DNA from 4 places in the Aquipseudomonas alcaligenes genome. Region 2 is predicted to be linked to each of the others. Evidence: riboswitches for the same ligand, from Rfam matches in the RefSeq annotation. Region 2 holds a riboswitch; each other region holds the start of a gene.
What was found. Region 2 has a riboswitch for cobalamin ahead of AAG092_RS14750 (energy-coupling factor ABC transporter permease). Riboswitches for the same ligand answer to the same signal wherever they lie in the genome.
Positions count from the first base shown of each region.

Region 1: it holds a riboswitch for cobalamin, as region 2 does, so the genes downstream of both, AAG092_RS08210 (TonB-dependent receptor domain-containing protein) here and AAG092_RS14750 (energy-coupling factor ABC transporter permease) in region 2, are expected to answer to the same signal.
Region 3: it holds a riboswitch for cobalamin, as region 2 does, so the genes downstream of both, cobW (cobalamin biosynthesis protein CobW) here and AAG092_RS14750 (energy-coupling factor ABC transporter permease) in region 2, are expected to answer to the same signal.
Region 4: it holds a riboswitch for cobalamin, as region 2 does, so the genes downstream of both, cobO (cob(I)yrinic acid a,c-diamide adenosyltransferase) here and AAG092_RS14750 (energy-coupling factor ABC transporter permease) in region 2, are expected to answer to the same signal.

Region 1 is NZ_CP154874.1:1,693,973-1,698,774, forward strand. Features, by position in the region: gene AAG092_RS08200 (alpha/beta fold hydrolase) at 1-783, shown strand, start outside; gene dxs (1-deoxy-D-xylulose-5-phosphate synthase) at 865-2,769, shown strand; cobalamin riboswitch at 2,820-3,025, shown strand; gene AAG092_RS08210 (TonB-dependent receptor domain-containing protein) at 3,106-4,802, shown strand, end outside.
Region 2 is NZ_CP154874.1:3,059,148-3,063,949, forward strand. Features, by position in the region: gene AAG092_RS14735 (acyl-CoA dehydrogenase family protein) at 1-368, shown strand, start outside; gene AAG092_RS14740 (MFS transporter) at 361-1,440, opposite strand; gene AAG092_RS14745 (hypothetical protein) at 1,551-1,688, opposite strand; cobalamin riboswitch at 1,789-1,987, shown strand; gene AAG092_RS14750 (energy-coupling factor ABC transporter permease) at 2,041-2,721, shown strand; gene AAG092_RS14755 (hypothetical protein) at 2,728-3,426, opposite strand; gene amn (AMP nucleosidase) at 3,539-4,802, shown strand, end outside.
Region 3 is NZ_CP154874.1:3,827,699-3,832,500, forward strand. Features, by position in the region: gene cobN (cobaltochelatase subunit CobN) at 1-1,350, opposite strand, end outside; gene cobW (cobalamin biosynthesis protein CobW) at 1,352-2,404, opposite strand; cobalamin riboswitch at 2,500-2,737, opposite strand; gene AAG092_RS18590 (cobalamin biosynthesis protein) at 2,832-3,236, shown strand; gene cobM (precorrin-4 C(11)-methyltransferase) at 3,233-3,982, shown strand; gene AAG092_RS18600 (DNA-3-methyladenine glycosylase I) at 4,029-4,700, shown strand; gene AAG092_RS18605 (NAD-dependent deacylase) at 4,733-4,802, shown strand, end outside.
Region 4 is NZ_CP154874.1:3,834,441-3,839,242, reverse strand. Features, by position in the region: gene cbiB (adenosylcobinamide-phosphate synthase CbiB) at 1-776, opposite strand, end outside; gene bluB (5,6-dimethylbenzimidazole synthase) at 773-1,423, opposite strand; gene AAG092_RS18635 (cobyrinate a,c-diamide synthase) at 1,420-2,712, opposite strand; gene cobO (cob(I)yrinic acid a,c-diamide adenosyltransferase) at 2,828-3,439, opposite strand; cobalamin riboswitch at 3,548-3,754, opposite strand; gene AAG092_RS18625 (hypothetical protein) at 3,787-4,107, opposite strand; gene AAG092_RS18620 (class I SAM-dependent methyltransferase) at 4,112-4,774, opposite strand; gene AAG092_RS18615 (C40 family peptidase) at 4,771-4,802, opposite strand, start outside.

The sequences.
Region 1 (4,802 bases), 1.4 Mb from region 2:
GCCCCGGAGATGCGCGGCTACGGCCAGAGCAGCGCGCCACGCGACCCGGCCGCCTACGACCTGCTGACCCTGTGTGGCGACATCCAGGGCGCCATGGACGCCCTCGGCCAGAGCGCCGTCGCCGTGGTCGGCCATGACTGGGGCGCGCCGGTGGCCTGGCACCTGGCCCTGCTGGAGCCCACGCGGGTGCAGGCCCTCGGCGCCCTGTCGGTGCCCTTCGGCGGGCGACCGAAACGCCCGGCCATCGAGATGATGCGCGAGGCCTACGCCGGGCGCTTCCACTACATCCTCTACTTCCAGCAGCCGGGGCTGGCCGAAGCCGAGCTGGACGCCGACATAGGCCGCAGCCTGCGCCTGCTGCTCGGTGGCCTGGAGGGTGCGCTGCTGCAGGACAAGCCGGCTGACGCCCGGTTGTTCGACGGCGCGGATGACCTGCCGCTGCCGGCCTGGTGCCCGCCCCAGCTGTTCGCCGTGTACGAGCGGACCTTCGCCGGCCGCGGCTTTTACGGCGCGCTGAACTGGTACCGCAACTTCGAGCGCAACTGGCAACGCACCGAGCACCTGGCCGCACTGCGGGTCGAGCAGCCGACCCTGTTCCTGCTCGGCGAGCGCGACCCGGTCGGCCGTTTCGAGGCACCGACCCTGGCGCGCATGGCGGCCAAGGTGCCGCGCCTGGAACAGCACCTGTTGCCCGGCTGCGGCCACTGGCTGCAAAGCGAGGACGGCGCGCGGGTCAGTGCGCTGCTGCTGGATTTCCTGGGGCGGCACTACGCCGCGGGCTGATCCGCTTACAGGGTGTTTGGGCTGTTCCCGGCGCTTCGGGTAAACTGCCGCATCTTTTGCACGCCCATAACGATTCGCCTGATGCCGACCACCTTCCACGAGATTCCGCGCGAGCGCCCCGCCACGCCCCTGCTCGACCGTGCCGAGACCCCGGACGGCCTGCGCCGCCTGGCGGAAAGCGAGCTGGAGACCCTCGCCGACGAGCTGCGCCAGTACCTGCTGTACAGCGTCGGCCAGACCGGCGGGCATTTCGGCGCCGGCCTCGGCGTGGTCGAGCTGACCATCGCCCTGCACTACATCTTCGACACCCCGGATGACCGCCTGGTGTGGGACGTCGGTCACCAGGCCTACCCGCACAAGATCCTCACCGGCCGCCGCGAGCGCATGGCCACCCTGCGCCAGAAGGACGGCCTGGCCGCCTTCCCGCGCCGCAGCGAGAGCGAGTACGACACCTTCGGCGTGGGCCACTCCAGCACCAGCATCAGCGCCGCCCTCGGCATGGCCATCGCCGCGCGCATGCAGGGTTCGCGGCGCAAGGCGGTGGCGGTGATCGGCGACGGCGCGCTGACCGCCGGCATGGCCTTCGAGGCGCTCAACCATGCGTCGGACGTCAAGGCCAACATGCTGGTCGTACTCAATGACAACGACATGTCGATCTCCAAGAACGTCGGCGGCCTGTCCAACTACCTGGCCAAGATCATCTCCAGCCGCACCTATTCGAGCATGCGCGAGGGCAGCAAGAAGATTCTTTCGCGCCTGCCCGGCGCCTGGGAGATCGCGCGCAAGGTCGAGGAGCACGCCAAGGGCATGCTGGTGCCCGGCACCCTGTTCGAGGAACTGGGCTGGAACTACGTCGGCCCGATCGACGGCCACGACCTGCCCACCCTGCTGGCCACCCTGCGCAACATGCGCGACCTGGAGGGCCCGCAGTTCCTCCACGTGGTGACCAAGAAGGGCAAGGGCTTCGCCCCGGCCGAGGCCGACCCGATCGGCTACCACGCCATCACCAAGCTGGAGCCGATCAACGCCCCGGTCGCGCCCAAGCAACCCTCCGGGCCCAAGTACTCCAGCGTGTTCGGCCAGTGGCTGTGCGATATGGCCGCCGAAGATCCGCGCCTGGTCGGCATCACCCCGGCGATGAAGGAAGGCTCGGACCTGGTGGCCTTCAGCGAGCGCTTCCCCGAACGCTACTTCGACGTGGCCATCGCCGAGCAGCATGCGGTGACCCTGGCCGCCGGCATGGCCTGCGACGGCGCCAAGCCGGTGGTGGCGATCTACTCCACCTTCTTGCAGCGCGCCTACGACCAGCTGATCCATGACGTGGCGGTGCAGAATCTCGACGTGCTGTTCGCCATCGACCGCGCCGGCCTGGTCGGCGAAGACGGCCCGACCCATGCCGGCAGCTTCGACATCTCCTACCTGCGCTGCATCCCCGGCATGCTGATCGCCACGCCCAGCGACGAGAACGAGCTGCGCCAGCTGCTGACCACCGGCTACCACTTCCAGGGCCCGGCAGCCGTGCGTTATCCGCGTGGCAGCGGCCCCAACGCGCCCATCGACCCGGCACTGGACAGTGTCGAGATCGGCAAGGCGGTGCTGCGTCGCCAGGGCCAGGGCGTGGCCCTGCTGGTCTTCGGCGTGCAGCTGGCCGAGGCCCTGCGCGTGGGCGAAAGCCTGGATGCCACGGTGGTCGACATGCGCTTCGTCAAACCGCTGGACGAGGCCCTGCTGCGCGAACTGGCGGCCAGCCACGCGCTGCTGGTGACCATCGAGGAAAACGCCGTGATGGGCGGCGCAGGCTCAGCGGTCAGCGAGTTCCTCGCCGCCGAGAACCTGGTCAAGCCGCTGCTGCACCTGGGCCTGCCCGATTACTACGTGGAGCACGCCAAGCCGGCGCAGATGCTCGCCGAGTGCGGCCTGGACCTGGCCGGCATCGAGGCGGCCGTCCGTCGCCGCCTGCAGCAACTTGAGCAAAGCTCAAGCTGAGGCACGCTAAACTTGCTTGAGCTTCAACACGCCGTGCACTAAGGTGCGCGGCGTTTTCTTTTCCATCAGGTGCGCCGGTCAATGCCGGCGATAATCGGGAAGCCGGTGCGCTCCATGAGCAATCCCGGCGCTGCCCCCGCAACGGTAATCGATCGCAGCCCTGCTGCAGATCCGCGCAACAGCCACTGGGTCAACCGGGAAGGCGCGCGGAGCGGAATCGAGAGCCCGGAGACCGGCCTGACGGATTCGACTGGTGTTGCGGAGGGCCGCACCGTCAGGCGCCGCCGTGCGCCTGCTTTCTGCCCTCCTCGAAGTCTTTGTCTTTGAGGAACCCCGATGAAACTGTCCCACACCCTGCCTCTCTCGGCGCTGAGCCTGGCTCTGCTGCCTGCTGGTCTCGCGCTGGCCGCCGGCCAGGACGCCGCGCTCAAGCTGCCCGAGACGCTGATCAGCGCCAACCGCGACGTGCAGCAACGCGATGCCAGCAGCACGGCGAGCACCGTATTCACCCGCGCCGACATCGAACGCCTGCAGCCGGCCTCGGTCAGTGACCTGCTGCGCCGCGCCCCCGGCGTGCAGGTGACCGACAATAGTGCCGGCAGCCTGGCCAGCCTGTATATCCGCGGCACCAAGTCGGCACAGAGCCTGGTGCTGGTAGACGGCATGCGCATCGCCTCGGCCAGCTCCGGCGACAGCAACCTGCAGTTCCTCAATGTCGACCAGATCGAGCGCGTCGAAGTGCTGCGCGGCCCACGCTCGGCGGTGTACGGTGCCGACGCCATCGGCGGCGTGGTGCAGATCTTCACCCGCCGCAGCGCTGGCGAGGGCCTGCAGCCCTTCGTACGCATGAGCTATGGCAGCAACGACAGCTGGCGACGCAGCGCCGGACTCTCCGGCGGCGACCAGCAGACCCGCTTCAGCCTGGCCGGTAGCCTCGACGAGAGCGACGGCATCGATCGCACCGGCATCTCCTACGACTCCGACCAGGACCACGACGCCTACCGCAACAAGGCCTTCAGCCTGAGCCTGAGCCACAGCTTCAGCGAACAGCTGGAAGCCGGCGTCAACGTCCTCGACCAGCGCGGCCGTACCGAGTTCGACAACCCCTTCGGCCGTTTCGACATGACCACCTTCGAGTCGGTCGGCCAGGAGCCCTACAGCGACTTCACCCTCAGCAGCGTGTCCAGCTACCTGGACGCGCAGGTCAACGACCTGTGGAGCAGCCGCCTGGAAGTCGGCCACAGCGAGAACCGCGAGGAAAGCCTGGACAAGCTCAGCGACGAGCGTGGCGTGTTCAACACCTATCGCGACTCGGTGAACTGGCTCAACACCCTGGCCCTGAGCGACAGCCACGGCCTGCTGCTGGGTGGCGAGTGGTACGAGGATCAGCTCAACAGCAACACCGCCTTCGCCGAGCAGCAGCGCTGGAACCAGGCCGCGTTTGTCCAGCATCGCTATGAGAGCGAGCACTTCTCCACCGAGCTGGGCGTACGCCACGACAAGAACGAGCAGTTCGGCAGCGAGAATACCTGGAGCGGCGCCCTGACCCTGCCGCTGAACGCCGGCAATGACCTGGTGCTGTCGTACAGCGAGGGCTTCCGCGCGCCGACCTTCAACGATCTCTACTACCCGGACTACAGCAACCCGGACCTCAAGCCCGAGCACTCGAAAAGCTATGAGCTGCAGTGGCGCAGCCAACTGGCCGAGCGCACACGCCTGGAGGCCTCGCTGTATCGCACCGATATCGAGGACGCGATCGCCAGCGACCAGAACTTCATCCCGCAGAACATCGCCGAAGCCCGCATCCACGGCTTCGAGGCCAACCTGCAGCAGGAGCTGTTCGGCTGGCAGGGCCAGCTCGGCATCGCCTTCGTCGATCCGCGCGACCGCGACAGCGGCCACACCCTCAATCGCCGTGCCCGCCGCACCCTCAGCCTGGACCTGGATCGCGCCTTCGGTGCCTTCGCCGTCGGTGCCACCTGGCAGCTGGCGAGCAGCAGCTACGACGACCCGGACAACCAGCACGAACTGGG
Region 2 (4,802 bases):
TCTGGGAAGGCTCGGGCAACGTGCAGTGCCTGGACGTGCTTCGTGCCCTGTCCAAGGAAGCGGGGGTACTCGACGCGCTGTTCGCCGAGCTGGGCGACGGCCACGGCGACGCGCGCCTGAAGGCGCACATCGGCAAGCTGCAGGCCGACTTCCGCGACACCGCCGACATCCAGTACCGCGCCCGCCAGCTCACCGAGGACGTGGCCGTGGCCCTGCAGGCCAAGCTGCTGCTGGAGGCCGGCAACGCCACGGTGAGCGACGCCTTTATCGCCAGCCGCCTGGGCGAGGGTGGCCGGGTCTACGGCACCCTGCCGCGCGGCATCGACGCCGAGGCGCTGCTGGCGCGCAGCACCCCGCACCTCACCTGAGCCGGGGCAGCGCTCGCCGCGCCAGCGGCAGGGCGCCCAGGGCCGCCACCACGAACAGGCTGGCGGCCAGGCACAGGGCCAGCGGCAGGCCCTGCGGGCCGACGTCCATCAGCGCACCGCTGAGCAGCGGGCCGAGCAGGCTGCCGACACCCCAGAGCAGGCCGACGCAGGCATTGGCGGTGACCAGGTCGGGGCCGCGAAAGTGCTGGCCGATCAGCCAGGGCAGGGCCAGGCCCAGGGCTAGCGTCAGCACCCCGCAGCCCAGGTGCAGGGCGCGCCGGTCGAGGCGGTCGGACAGCCAGCCCAGCGGCACCTGGAACAGCATGTCGCCGGCCAGGATCACGCTGGCCATCAGCGCCGCCACGCCCACCGCCCAGCCATGGCCGCTGGCGTACACCGGGAACAGCGACAGCACCACCGCATCGAAGAAGGCGAAGAACAGCACGCCCAGGCACAGCGCCGGGGCCACGCGGACGAAGCCGAGCAGGGAGAAGCGCCGCGGCCCCGCCTCGGTCGGCTCCGACCAGGCGGCCGGCAGGCTGTGCCAGACCAGCGCCAAGGCCAGCAGGTTGGCCAGCACCACCAGCAGCGCCGGCCAGGCGCTCTGCGCACCGAACAGGCCGATCATCGCCGGGCCGCCCAGCTGGCAGCCGGTGAAGCAGGCGGCGTAGAGCGCGACGACCTGGCCGCGCCGGCGTTCGTCGCACAGCTCGTTGACCCAGGATTCGCCGAGGATCACCAGCACGCCCATGCCGATGCCCAGCAGCAGGCGCGCGCCGGCCAGCAGCGCCAGCGGCGGTTCGGTCGGCAGCAGCGCGGCAGTGCCCAGCAGGCACAGGGCGAAACAGGCCAGGTACAGCCGGCGCCCGCTGTAGCGTCGGCTCAGGCGGCCGACCAGCAGGGCGGCGAGGATCATGCCGGCCGCCGGCAGCGCCGAGAAAAGGCCGATCAGCAGGCTGCCGGAGCCGCTCGCGTGCAGGCGCAGGGCCACCAGCGGCAGACTGGTGCCCATGCTCAGGCCGACCACGGACACGGCGAAGATCAGAACGGCGAGAAGCCAGGAAGAACGCATCGAATACTCCCACCCGCCAGCACCTGGCGGGTCTTGCAAGCATGAAAGACGGCTGCCCGCGAGTGCGCGGGCGAGACGGGGTCGGGACTCTGCGCGGGGCAGAGGCGCGTTCAGGCGGCGGGGGGAGAGAAGGTGAAGGCGAACAGTACGCTGCGCCGGCGGCGTTGCAGGGCGTCACGCGGCCAGGTGCGCGCCAGCAGCCGCGGGTCGGGCTGGGCGGAGCAGGGCAGGTGGGCGAGCGACGACATGGCGGCGGTGGACGGCGTGATCTGTAGGGCGCGCAGTCTAGGACGGGGCCTGGCCGGGGTCAATGCGTGGCGGACGGGCTGTCTTTTGCCGGCGCATGGCGCTAAGGTGGCCGCCGATGGTTCCGCCCCTCGGGCGGATGAAAAGGGAACAGGGTGCGGCGCGTGTCGCCAATGCCCTGGCTGCCCCCGCAACTGTAAGCGGCGAACGACGCCCACACGCCACTGGCCCGAACGGCTGGGAAGGCGGGCGAAGTGCCAAGCCGCGAGCCAGGAGACCTGCCATCGCCTGCGGGCGTTCGCGCCCATTCCTCCATCCGAACCGTCGCGCGGTGGGCGCGACCAAGGAACCCTCATGCACATCGAACCCGACGTCGTTGCCGGCGCCAAGCTCTTCCTCAGTTATGCCACCGCCGCAGGCGCCTTCGCGCTCACGGCCAAGCTCGCCCGCGACAGCCTGCGCGACAATGGCGGGGCAGCTGCCCTGGCCCTGCGCAGCCTGCTCACCACGGCCCTGGTGTTCTGCTTCTTCGAGGTCCTGCCGCACCATCCGGTGGGCGTCTCGGAAGTCCACCTGATCCTCGGCTCGACCCTGCTGCTGCTGTTCGGCGCCGGCGCCGCGGCCATCGGCCTGGCCGCCGGCCTGCTGCTGCAGGGCCTGCTGTTCGCCCCGTTCGACCTGCCGCAGTACGGCATGAACGTCACCACCCTGCTGTTGCCGCTGTGGGGTATCCACCTGCTGGCCCGGCGCATCATCCCGGCGCGCACCGCCTATGTGGACACCAGCTACAGGCAGGCCCTGGCGCTGTCCACCGCCTACCAGGGCGGCATCGTCGCCTGGGTGGCCTTCTGGGCCTTCTACGGCAACGGCTTCTCCGCCGAGAATCTGCTGTCCGTCGGCAGCTTCGGCCTGGCCTACATGAGCGTGATCCTGCTCGAGCCGCTGATCGACCTGGGTGTGCTGGCCGCCGCCAAGACCCTGGCCCGCTACAGCCAGGGACCGCTGTTCAACGTGCGCCTGCACCAGCCGGCCTGAGGTCGTTCAGCGCCGCTGCCAGAGCATCTCGCCGGTGTTGCTCTCGGTCACCAGGAAGGGCGCGCGGAAGCGGTAGCGCGCCGCCGGCTGGTACTCGCGCGCGCCCTTCAGCTGCACCAGCAGCAGGCCCTGCTCGCTGCGCCAGCGCCCGCTGTACTGCAGCTCGCCGGGGCGGTCGTAGCTCCACTCGCTGCCGCCGCTGACGCTGCGGCGCCACTGGTCGATGCTGCCGTCGGCGCGGATGCGCAGGGTGGTCACGCTGCCCGGCCCGCCCAGCGCCGCATCGCCGTCCTGCTCGTAGACCCAGGTGCCGACCAGGCTCGGGTCGTGGTCGGGGTCGGCCGGCGGTGGCGGCGGGGCGACCCGCTGGAACAGGCCTTCGCGCACCAGCGTCGCGCCGCTGGCGGGGTCGCGCGCGGCCAGGCTGGCGGCGAGCATGTCGTTGGCGTAGTTGGCGTTCATGTTGGCCAGCACCTGGCCTGAATCCGCATCGCTGATCTGCGCCTGCAGCGCCTGGCCATCGAAGCTGCCGCTGAGGCGGAAGCTGCGGCTGCCCTCGCGGTATTCGCCCTCCACCCGCTGCTCCTGGCTGCGCAGGATCAGCTCGGTCGGCCGCTCGTCCAGCGTGCCCTGGTAGCGACCATCCAGCTCGGCGGCCAGGGCCGGGGCGGCAAGCAGCAGGCAGAGGATCGGCAGACGGCACACGGCGGCTCTCCTTGGCGGCGTTAGGACAAGCCTAGATGGCCCGCGCCGGGTTTGCCGGCGGCGGGCGCCGAGGCGCAAGATAGGGCCATCGCCACAGCCAGGAAGCTGCCCCGTGAGTGCTACCGATTTCGTCGTCGCCCGTACCGCCGAGGAGGCCGTCGAGCGCCTCGCCGAGCTGCATCGTCAGGCCAGCGGCGCGCTGAGCCTGGCGCTCAAGCTCTACCTCAAGGAACGCAGCCAGCCCGGCGAGGACGAGCGCGCGCTGTTCCGCTACCCCGAGCTGCGCCTGACCTACCACTGCCAGGGCGAGGTGCCGAGCAGCGTGCGCGCCTACGCCAAGGTGCAGGTGCCGGGCACCTACCGGGTCACCGTGACCCACCCGCAGGACTTTCGCGGCTACCTGCTGGACCAGCTGCGCCCGCTGATGGAGGACTTCACCGTCACCGTCGAGGTCGGCTTCAGCCAGCAGAACATTCCCTATCCCTATGTGGTCGAGCAGGGCGACGAGCTGGCCGGTTCCGGGGTGAGCGCCGCCGAGCTGGCGCGGGTGTTCCCCAGCACCGACCTGTCCGCCGCCACCGACTCGGTGGCCGACGGCCTGTACGACTGGGGCGACAGCGGCGACCTGCCGCTGGCGCTGTTCGACGCGGCGCGCACCGACTTCTCCCTGCGCCGCCTGGTGCACTACACCGGCAGCGACTGGCGTCACGTGCAGCCGTGGATCCTGCTGACCAATTACCACCGCTATGTCGACCAGTTCATCCGCCACGGCCTGGAGCAGCTGCGCGAGAACCCGCGCTTCGTGCGCATGGTGCTGCCGGGCAACGTGATCATCGAGCGCGGCACCTCGGAGGAGGATGCCCAGGCGGTGGCCGACGCGGTGGTCTGGCACCGCTACCAGATGCCGGCCTACCACCTGATCGCCGCCGACGGCCACGGCATCACCCTGGTCAACATCGGCGTCGGCCCGTCCAACGCCAAGAACATCACCGACCATCTGGCCGTGCTGCGCCCGCACTGCTGGCTGATGATCGGCCACTGCGGCGGCCTGCGCCAATCGCAGACCATCGGCGACTACGTGCTGGCCCACGCCTACATGCGCAGGGACGGCATACTGGACCGGGTGCTGCCGCCGCACATTCCCATCCCGGCCCTGGCCGAGGTGCAGCAGGCCCTGCAGGACGCGGCGGCACAGGTCACCGGCGAGCGTGGCGAGACTCTGAAGAAGCGCCTGCGCACCGGCACTGTGCTGACTTACGACGACCGCAACTGGGAGCTGCACTGGGCCCATGAGCGGCCGCTGATCAACCTGGCCCGCGCCGTGGCGGTGGACATGGAGAGCGGCACCATCGCCGCCCAGGGCTACCGCCTGCGCG
Region 3 (4,802 bases), 770 kb from region 2:
GGCGCAGGGGCGCAGGTCGAGATTGTCCAGATCGTTGGTCACACCGCCGAGCAACTGGTGGATCAGCGTGGTGCCGTCGTTCGGCAGTCCCTCAACCGGATAACCCTGCTGCTGCAGGGCGCGCAGGATATTCAGCGCGGCGGCCGGGGTGTCCAGGCCGACGCCGTTGCCGATGCGGCCGTCGCGGGTCGGGTAGTTGGCCAGGATCAGGGCGACGCGCTTGTCGGCGCTGGCCTTGGCGGCAAGCTGGGACCAGCGTCGTGCCAGCTCGGCGACGAAGTCCATGCCCGGCAGGTGCGGGCGATAGCGCACCACGTCGCTCTGGCTGCGTTCGCTGCGCGCGGCCACGCCCTTGAAGCTGATCGGCCGGGTGATCAGGCGACCGTCCAGCTCGGGCAGGGCGATATGCATGGCCAGGTCGCGCGGGCCCAGGCCCTGGGCGCTGGCCTGCCACTGCTCTTCGCTGTCCAGGGCGCAAAGCGCCTGCAGCACCGGTACGTCGCGGCGGAATGGCCGTTCCTGTGGCGCATCCGGGTTGGACTGGGCGAAGCCGGTGGTGTTGAGGATCACCGCCGCTTCGGCCTGGTCCAGCCAGGCCTCGGCCTGCGCCAGGCATTCGGCTTCCTTGAGACTGGCCACGGCAATCGGCAGCGGGTTGAGGCCCTGGGCCTGCAGGCGCTGGCAGAAGACGTCGACGAAGGCGGTATTACCGGCCTGTACCTGGGCGCGGTAGAACAGCAGCGCTGCCACCGGCTGGTCCGGCTGCCAGTCGGCGCGCCAGTGATCGAGGGTTGCCTCAGTATGGCGCGGGTGATGGATCAGCGTGCGCGGCAGAGTGCGCGGCTCGCTCCACGGATAATCGCGCTGCAGCCAGCGGCTGGCGATGCAGTGCAGCAGATGGCGCGCATTGTCCGCGCCGCCCTGGCGCAGGTATTGCCACAGGCGCTGGCTGTTCTCGCTTGCCACGTTGCTCAGTTCGCTCAGCTCGGGATCGGCGCGGTCGTCGCCCGGCACCAGGATGATGGTGGCGCCCAGGCGGCCCAGCTCGACCACACGTTCGATGCCGTAGCGCCAGTAGCTGACGCCGCCGTGTACCGAGATCAGGATGACCCTGGCGTGGCGCAGCACCTGCTCGACGTAGAAATCCACCGAAGCATGGTTGGGCAGCTGCGCCGGGCTGGCCAGGCGCAGGCTGGGGAAATCCGCGGGCAGCTCGCGCGCCACCTCGGCCAGCAAGGAGAGGTGCGAGTCACCGGTGCAGAGGATCACCAGCTCGGCCGGGGTCTGGCCGAGGTCGGCGATGCTGTCGGCCGGCAGGGTGACGCCGGCCTGGGCGCGGAGCAGGTGCATGTCAGCCGGCCAGTGCGGCCTTCAGCTCCGCCTCGATGGCGGTGCGGTCGAGGTCCTGGCCGATCAGTACCAGGCGCGTCTGCCGCGCTTCGTCTGCACCCCAGGCGCGGTCGAAGTGGCGGTCGAAGCGCTGGCCGACGCCCTGCACCAGCAGGCGCATGGCCTTGCCGGGGATGGCGGCGAAGCCCTTGACGCGCAGGATGCCGTGCTTGGCCACGGCGTCCTTGAGAGCGGCCAGCAGGCGCGCTTCCTCGGCTTCCGGCAGCACGACGTCGAAGGCGTCGAACTCGTCGTGGTCGTGGTCCTCGTCTTCCTCGTCATGATGAGTGCGTCGGCTGTCGATATGCAGCTCGGTCTCGCAGTTCAGGCCGAGCAGCACCTCCAGCGGCAGCTCACCGCCCTGGGCCTCGATCACCTTGACCGCCGGCGGCAGTTCCTCGGCCACTTCGGCGCGCACGGCGGCCAGTGCATCGGCATCCAGCAGGTCGGTCTTGTTCAGCAGCACCAGGTCAGCGCTGGCCAGCTGGTCGGCGAACAGCTCGTGCAGCGGCGACTCGTGGTCGAGGTTCGGGTCCTGCTGGCGCTGGGCGTCCACCTGCTCAGGGAAGGCGGCGAAGGTGCCGGCAGCCACGGCCGGGCTGTCGACCACGGTGATCACCGCATCCACGGTGCAGGCGGTGCGGATTTCCGGCCAGTTGAAGGCCTGTACCAGCGGCTTGGGCAGGGCCAGGCCGGAGGTTTCGATGAGGATATGGTCGAGCTCGCCGCGACGCGCCACCAGCTCACGCATCACCGGGAAGAACTCTTCCTGCACGGTGCAGCACAGGCAGCCGTTGGCCAGCTCGAAGATGCGGCCCTCGGCTTCTTCCTCGCTGCAGCCGATGGAGCACTGCTTGAGGATGGCGCCGTCGATGCCCAGCTCGCCGAACTCGTTGACGATCACTGCGATGCGCCGCCCGCCCGCGTGGCTCAGCAGATGGCGCAGCAGGGTGGTTTTGCCGGCACCGAGAAAGCCGGTGACGATGGTGACGGGGAGTTTGGCGAGAGTGTGCATGGCGGCCCTGCTGCGTCGGGAAAATGGACGGACGGGCAGGGCGGGGCTCCCGCAGGCGAGCGAGGGCCGAACACCACCGGATCACCCCGCCCGGTTGTCGAACACTTTCACGAGGCAGGTCTCCTGGCTCACGGCGTGAGGCCGAAAGCCTCCTGCGATCTCTGGCGAGATCATAGGGGGCTCGGGCTCTATCCTTCGCCTTCCCACCCGTCAGGGCAGTGGCATGTCGAAGGACGTCATCCGTTCACAGTTGCGGGGGCAGCCAGGGCATGAACCCTGTTCCCTCTTAGCTTCTTCGTCGGGCGAAGAAGAACCTCGGAAAGGGCGCAAGGCTACGCAGCGGCCGGAAAGCGGTCAACCGTGCGGTTGACCCGCATCGGCGCGCGTGCTGAGCTACGCGGCCTTTTGGCTCGCAGCGGGAGTGCCCATGCCGATTCGCCTGATTGCCGGGTTCGGCTGCCGGCGCGGTTGTCCGGTGGACGAACTGCAGGCGCTGCTGCAGCAGTGCCTGGCTGCCCACGGCCGGCAGCTGGACGAACTGGTCGGGCTGGCCAGCAGCGCGCACAAGCGTGACGAGCCTGGCCTGCAGGCCCTGGCCGAACGCCTGCGGCTACCGCTGGAACATGTGGCGGCCGAGGCGCTGCTGGCATTCGCCGGGCAGGCCGAGGCCAAGCCGCTGACCCAGCAAGTGGCCGGCAGCCCGGCGGTGGCCGAGCCCAGCGCTCTGGCCGCCGCCGCACGCCTGGGGCGGGCGCAGCTGCTCGGCCCGCGCCTGCGCAGCGCCAATGCCACCTGCGCCCTGGCGCGCATCGATTCGGAGCCCTGTGCATGACCGTCTATTTCATCGGCGCCGGCCCCGGCGACCCCGAGCTGATCACCGTCAAGGGCCAGCGCCTGATCCGCAGCTGCCCGGTGATCGTCTATGCCGGCTCGCTGGTGCCGGCGGCCGTGCTCGACTGGCACCAGGCCGAGCAGGTGGTGAATACCGCCGAACTGCACCTGTCGCAGATCATCGCGCTGCTGGCCGAGGCCCATGCGCGAGGCCAGGATGTGGCCCGCGTGCATTCCGGTGACCCCTCGCTGTATGGCGCCATCGGCGAGCAGATCCGCGAGCTGCGCGCGCTGAACATTCCCTTCGAGATCATCCCCGGGGTCACCGCGACCGCCGCCTGCGCGGCGCTGTTGGAGGCCGAGCTGACCCTGCCGGAGGTGGCGCAGACGGTGATCCTCACCCGCTACGGGCACAATTCGCCGATGCCGGCGGGGGAGGAGCTGGGCGCTCTGGCCAGCCACCGCGCGACCCTGGCCATCCACCTCGGCGTGCAGCACCTGCCGCGCATTGTTGACGAGCTGTTGCCGTACTACGGCCCCGACTGCCCGATCGCCGTGGTGTACCGCGCCAGCTGGCCCGACCAGGACTGGGTGCGCGGCACCCTGGCGGACATCGAGGCGCGGGTGGCGCTGAAAGGCTTTCGCCGCACCGCGCTGATCCTGGTCGGGCGGGTCCTGGCCACGGACGATTTCGCCCAGTCGGCCCTGTATGCCGAGGCAACGCGCCACCTCTATCGCCTGGACTGAGCCCGCGTGCGTCGGGCAACCTTCACGGCTGCAAGGGAGATCAAGCATGCGTGACTATCAATGGCTCCACGAGTACTGCCTCAACCGCTTCGGCTCGGCCGCGGCGCTGGAGGCGCGCCTGCCGCAGCCCCGCTCTGACGCCGAGCTGCGTGCGCTGAGTGACGATCGCTACCTGTCGCTGCTGGCACTGCGGGTGTTCCGCGCCGGCCTCAAGCACAGCCTGGTCGACGCCAAGTGGCCGGCCTTCGAGCAGGTGTTCTTCGGCTTCGACCCGGAGAAGGTGGTGCTGATGGGCGCCGAGCACCTGGAGCGGCTGATGCAGGATGCACGGCTGATTCGCCATTTGGGCAAGCTCAAGAGCGTGCCGCGCAATGCCCAGTTCATTCTCGATGTGCGCCAGGAAAAAGGCAGCTTCGGTGCACTGATCGCCGACTGGCCGGTGACCGATATCGTCGGCCTGTGGAAGTACCTGGCCAAGCACGGCAACCAGCTCGGCGGCCTGTCGGCGCCGCGCTTCCTGCGCATGGTCGGCAAGGACACCTTCATTCCGACCGATGATATGGTCGCCGCGCTCAAGGCCCAGGAGATCATCGACAAGGCGCCGACCAGCCAGAAGGACCTGGCCCTGGTGCAGGCCGCCTTCAACCAGTGGCACGCGCAGAGCGGCCGGCCGCTGTGTCAGTTGTCGGTGATGCTGGCGCATACGGTCAACCACTGACAAAGCCGCTTTGTGGCCCGAAGAGGCAACCCATGCAACAGGACATTCTCCGCGTCGCCCAGGCCATCCAGAACGCCGAGCGCATCCTGGTCATCAGCGGTG
Region 4 (4,802 bases), 780 kb from region 2:
TCCTCGACGCCGTGGTAGATGGCCGAACCACCCAGCTGCACCTGCAGCGCGCCGGCGCCGGCGGCCATTACCGGCCCGGCGTTGGGGCTGTCCCACTGCGGCGCCTGGCGCCGCCAGCAGCGCAGGGCCTCGCGCGAGCGCCCCAGCAGCGCGTAAGTCAGTGCCACCAGCCGCGCCGGCACATAGTTCAGAACATCATCGATCTTCGCCGCAGCCCAGCCGAAGCGCTCGAAACGCTCGTTGCGATAGCCCCACATGGCGTCCAGGGTGTTGCTCAGGCGGTGCAGCAGCACGCCCGGCGCGCCCAGCACGGCGAACCAGAACAGCGAGGCGAACACCGCATCGGCGCCATTCTCCAGTACCGACTCGGTGCCGGCGCGGGCCACGCCGCAGGCATCCAGCTCGCTGGTGCGGCGGCTGACTAGGTAGCCGACGCGGCGGCGCGCCTCGTCGAGATTGCCCAGACGCAGCGCCTGCGCCACCGGCAGCGCATGCTGGGCGAGGCTCTTGAGGCCGAGGGCGAAATACAGCACAAGGATGTCGACCAGCCAGCCCAGGCTGCTCAGGCTCAACAGCCAGGCCAGCAGCACCGGCGGCAGCACCGCCAGGCACCAGCCGCTGACGCCATGGCTGCGCCAGCCGCGCCCGCCCGAGTTGAGGCGCTGCTCGATGCGCTGCGCCAGGTGGCCGAAGCCCACCAGCGGGTGCCAGCGCCGCGGCTCGCCGAGCCAGGCGTCCAGGCCGACGCCGGCCAGGGCGGACAGTGCGACACTCACGAGCGCTGCCCCCAGCGGTCGCTGAACACCAGTTCGTCCAGCGCCTGCTCGCGGGCCCAGCCTTCCTGCACCAACATCGGCTTGTCGTAGAACTCGCTCACCGGGCCCAGACAGAGCACCGCCACCGGTTGGCTACCCGCCGGCATGCCGAGCAACTCGGCCAAGGCGACAGGATCGAACAGCGACACCCAGCCCATCCCCAGCCCCTCGGCACGCGCCGCCAGCCAGAGGTTCTGCAGGGCGCAGGCGAGCGAGGCCAGGTCCATCTGCGGCAGGGTGCGACGGCCGAACACATGAGCCTCGCGACCGTCCATCAGGGCCGCCACCAGCAGCTCGGCACAGTCGCGAATGCCCTCGACCTTGAGCCGCATGAACTCGTCGCTGCGCTCGCCCAGGGCCTCGGCGGTACGCACACGCTCGGCCTCGACCAGGCCATGGATGGCGTCCCGAAGTTCGGGCCGGGTGATGCGGATAAAGCGCCAGGGCTGCATCAGGCCGACGCTCGGTGCCTGGTGCGCCGCCTGCAGCAGCCGGGCCAGCAGCTCCGGGGCTACCTCGCCGCCGGCGAAATGGCGCATGTCGCGGCGCTCGGCAATGGCGCGGTACACCGCGGCGCGTTCCTCGGGGCTGAAGGCGTGGTCGGTCATGGCAGCAACAGCTCGGCCGCCGCCCGTGGGTTGGACGGCAGGTAGAAGTGGATGTAGGAGGCGGTCAGGCGCCCCAGGCGGTACACCGCCTCGGCCACCGGCTTGCCATTCGGGCAAACGCCCCGGGCCAGCGGCGCCAGGGCGCAGTCCAGCACGGAATGGTGGTAAGTATGCCCGCGCAGGGCCCCTTCCGGCAGCTCCACCTGCTGCAGGGCCAGCGCGGCCAGGCGCGGCTGCAGGCGCGCGCTGCCGGGCAGCAGGCCGAGCAGCTCGGCGCTGGCGCCCTGTTTGTCGGTCAGGGCCTCGAGCAGATAGAGCATGCCGCCGCACTCGGCGAGGATCGGCTTGCCGGCGTCATGGTGCGCGCGGATGGCCCGCAGCATTGGCCGGTTATCGGCCAGCGCCTGCAGGTGCAGCTCGGGGTAGCCGCCGGGCAGGTAGAGGCTATCGACATCCGGCAGCGCCGCATCGGCAAGCGGCGAGAAGAACCGTAGCTCGGCGCCCAGCGCGCGCAACAGGTCGAGGTTGGCCTGGTAGAGGAAGGCGAAGCTGGTGTCGCGCGCCACGCCGATGCGCACACCGGCCAACAGCGGCTCGATGCACGGGTCGTCCGCGGCGGCGAAGTTCACCGCCTCGGGCAGCACCTCGCCGGCGCTGGCCAGCAGGGCATCGGCGGCGGCGTCCAGGCGCGCATCGAGGTCGGCCAGCTCCTCGGCCTGGATCAGCCCCAGGTGGCGGCGTGGCAGCTCCAGTGCGGCCGAGCGCGGCAGACCGCCGAACCAGCGGATCGAGGGCGGCAGGCTGGCCTGCAGGATGCCGTTGTGGCGCTCGCTGCCGGTGCGGTTGGCCAGCACCCCGGCGAACGGCAGATCGGCCTGGAAATGCGCCAGGCCGTAGGCCAGGGCGGCAAAGGTCTGGGCCATGGCGCCGGCGTCGATCACCCCGAGCACCGGTATGCCGAAACGGCGCGCCAGGGCAGCGGCCGAGGGCTGGCCGTCGAACAGACCCATGACCCCTTCGATAAGAATCAGGTCGGCCTCCTGCGCCGCCTGCCCGAGCAGACGCCGGCACTCGTCCTCGCCGACCATCCACAGGTCCAGCTGGTACACCGGCGCGCCGCTGGCACGGGCGAGAATCATCGGATCAAGGAAGTCCGGGCCGCACTTGAACACCCGCACGCGGCGCCCGGCGCGGCGGTGCAGGCGTGCCAGGGCGGCGGTGACGGTGGTCTTGCCCTGGCCGGAGGCAGGCGCGGCGATCAGCAGGGCCGAGCAACTGCGAGTGGTCATTGCCCTCTCCCCCGGCCCCTCTCCCATAAATGGGAGAGGGGAGTAGTACGCGAAAGCTTCAGGCTCATATCTCCCTCTCCCGCGTGCGGGAGAGGGCTGGGGAGAGGGTAGCGAGTCAAAACTCGACCCCCTTCTGCGCCTTCACTCCGGCCTTGAAGGCATGCTTGACCAGCGCCATCTCGGTCACCGTATCCGCCGCCTCGACCAGCTCCGGCAGGGCGCCGCGCCCGGTCACCACCACGTGCTGCAGCAGCGGCCGCGCCTCGATGTCGGCGAGCACCTGGTCGAACTGCAGGTAGCCATACTTGAGGGCGATGTTCAGCTCGTCCAGCACCACCAGGCCGATGCCTTCGTCGGCCAGCAGGCGCTGCGCCACCTGCCAGGCCTCGCCGGCCATGGCAATATCGCGCTGGCGGTCCTGGGTCTCCCAGGTGAAGCCCTCGCCCATCACGAACCACTGCACCTCATCGGGAAAGCGGCGGAAGAAGGCCTCCTCGCCGGTGCTGGCGGCGCCCTTGATGAACTGCACCACGCCGACCTTCATGCCGTGGCCGAGGGCGCGGGCGACCATGCCGAAGGCCGAGCTGCTCTTGCCCTTGCCGTTGCCGGCATGCACCAGCAGCAGGCCGTACTCGTCCTGGGCCTGGGCGATCTTCGCGTCGATCAGGGCTTTCTTGCGCTGCATGCGCGCCTGGTGGCGGGCGTCGCGTTCTGCCGATTCGGCCATGCCGCTCTCCTGTCCGGCCCAGGGGCCAGGCATTGGGTGTCGAAAGGCAGAAGACGGACGCACGCAGGAAGGGCCGCAGGCCCTGCCCACCCGCAAAGCCCGCCGCAATGCCGTGGAAGCGCGACAGGCCGGTCTCCGGGCTCGTGAGCCAGGCCATTGGCCTGCGGGTCGCGCCTTCCCGTGCCAAGGCACAGTGGCGTAGGCGACCCTTGTCTCACCTACCGTTGCGGGGGCAGCGCCGGCTTGAATGGACCGGCTTCCCTGTTTCACCCCTCGGCCACGCATGGCGGGGGCACCTGTTGCAGGCGCGCAGGGTAGAGGCTGGGGGCGGGAGCGTCAACGCGTGCTCAGAAGCGCGGGGTGAAACCGGCCGGCTTGCTCGCCAGCCAGGCGACGAAGGTGCGCAGGCGCTCGTCGGCCAACAGGGCCTCGCGGCTGTTGTAGGTCAGCGCCAGCTCCTTCTCGTCGAACAGCCGGTGGATCTGGTTGTGGCAGGCGCGGCAGACCCACAGGGTGGCGGTGATGCGCTCGGCCCTGGCGAAGCGCTTCTGCACATAAGGCTTGTCGTGCAGGGCCTTGGGAATCAGGTGATGGCGGGTCAGCGGCAGCCGGCGGGCACACAGCTCGCAGGCCTCCGGCTGCGGCGGCAGGCGGATCGGCTCGGCCATGGCCTCAGCGCTTGCGACAGAGGGTCAGGCCATCGCCCAGCGGCAGCAGGCTGAGGTCGATGCGCGTGTCGCGGCGCAGGCCGCGGTTGAGCGCCTGGATGGCGCGGGTGTCCTGGCTTTCCGGGTTCGGCTCCAGCACCCGGCCGCTCCACAGCACGTTGTCGAACAGGATCAGCCCGCCCTGGCGCACCAGCACCAGGGCATGCTCCAGGTACACCGGATAGTTGGCCTTGTCGGCATCGATGAAGATCAGGTCGAAGCTCTCGGCCTGGCCGCCGCGCTCCAGCGCATTGAGGGTCTCTAGCGCCGGCGCCAAGCGCAGCTCGATGCGCTCGGCCACACCCGCCTCGTACCAGTAGCGCTCGGCGATGGCGTTGTACTCGCCGGGCAGGTCGCAGCAGATCAGGCGACCGTCCGCCGGCAGGGCCTGGGCCATGCACAGCGCGCTGTAGCCGGTGAAGGTGCCGATCTCGAGGATCCGGCGGGCGCCGGTCAGCTGCACCAGCAGGGCCATGAACTGGCCCTGCTCGGGGGCGATCTGCCAGCGCGCCATGGGCAGCTGCGCGGTTTCCTCGCGCAGGCGCTTGAGCAGCGGCGACTCGCGCAGGGAAACATCCAGCAGGTACTGGTAGAGGGCGTCGTCGAGATTCAGCGTGCGATTGGTCATGGCTGGCGCGCCAGCTGACGGGCGGCCA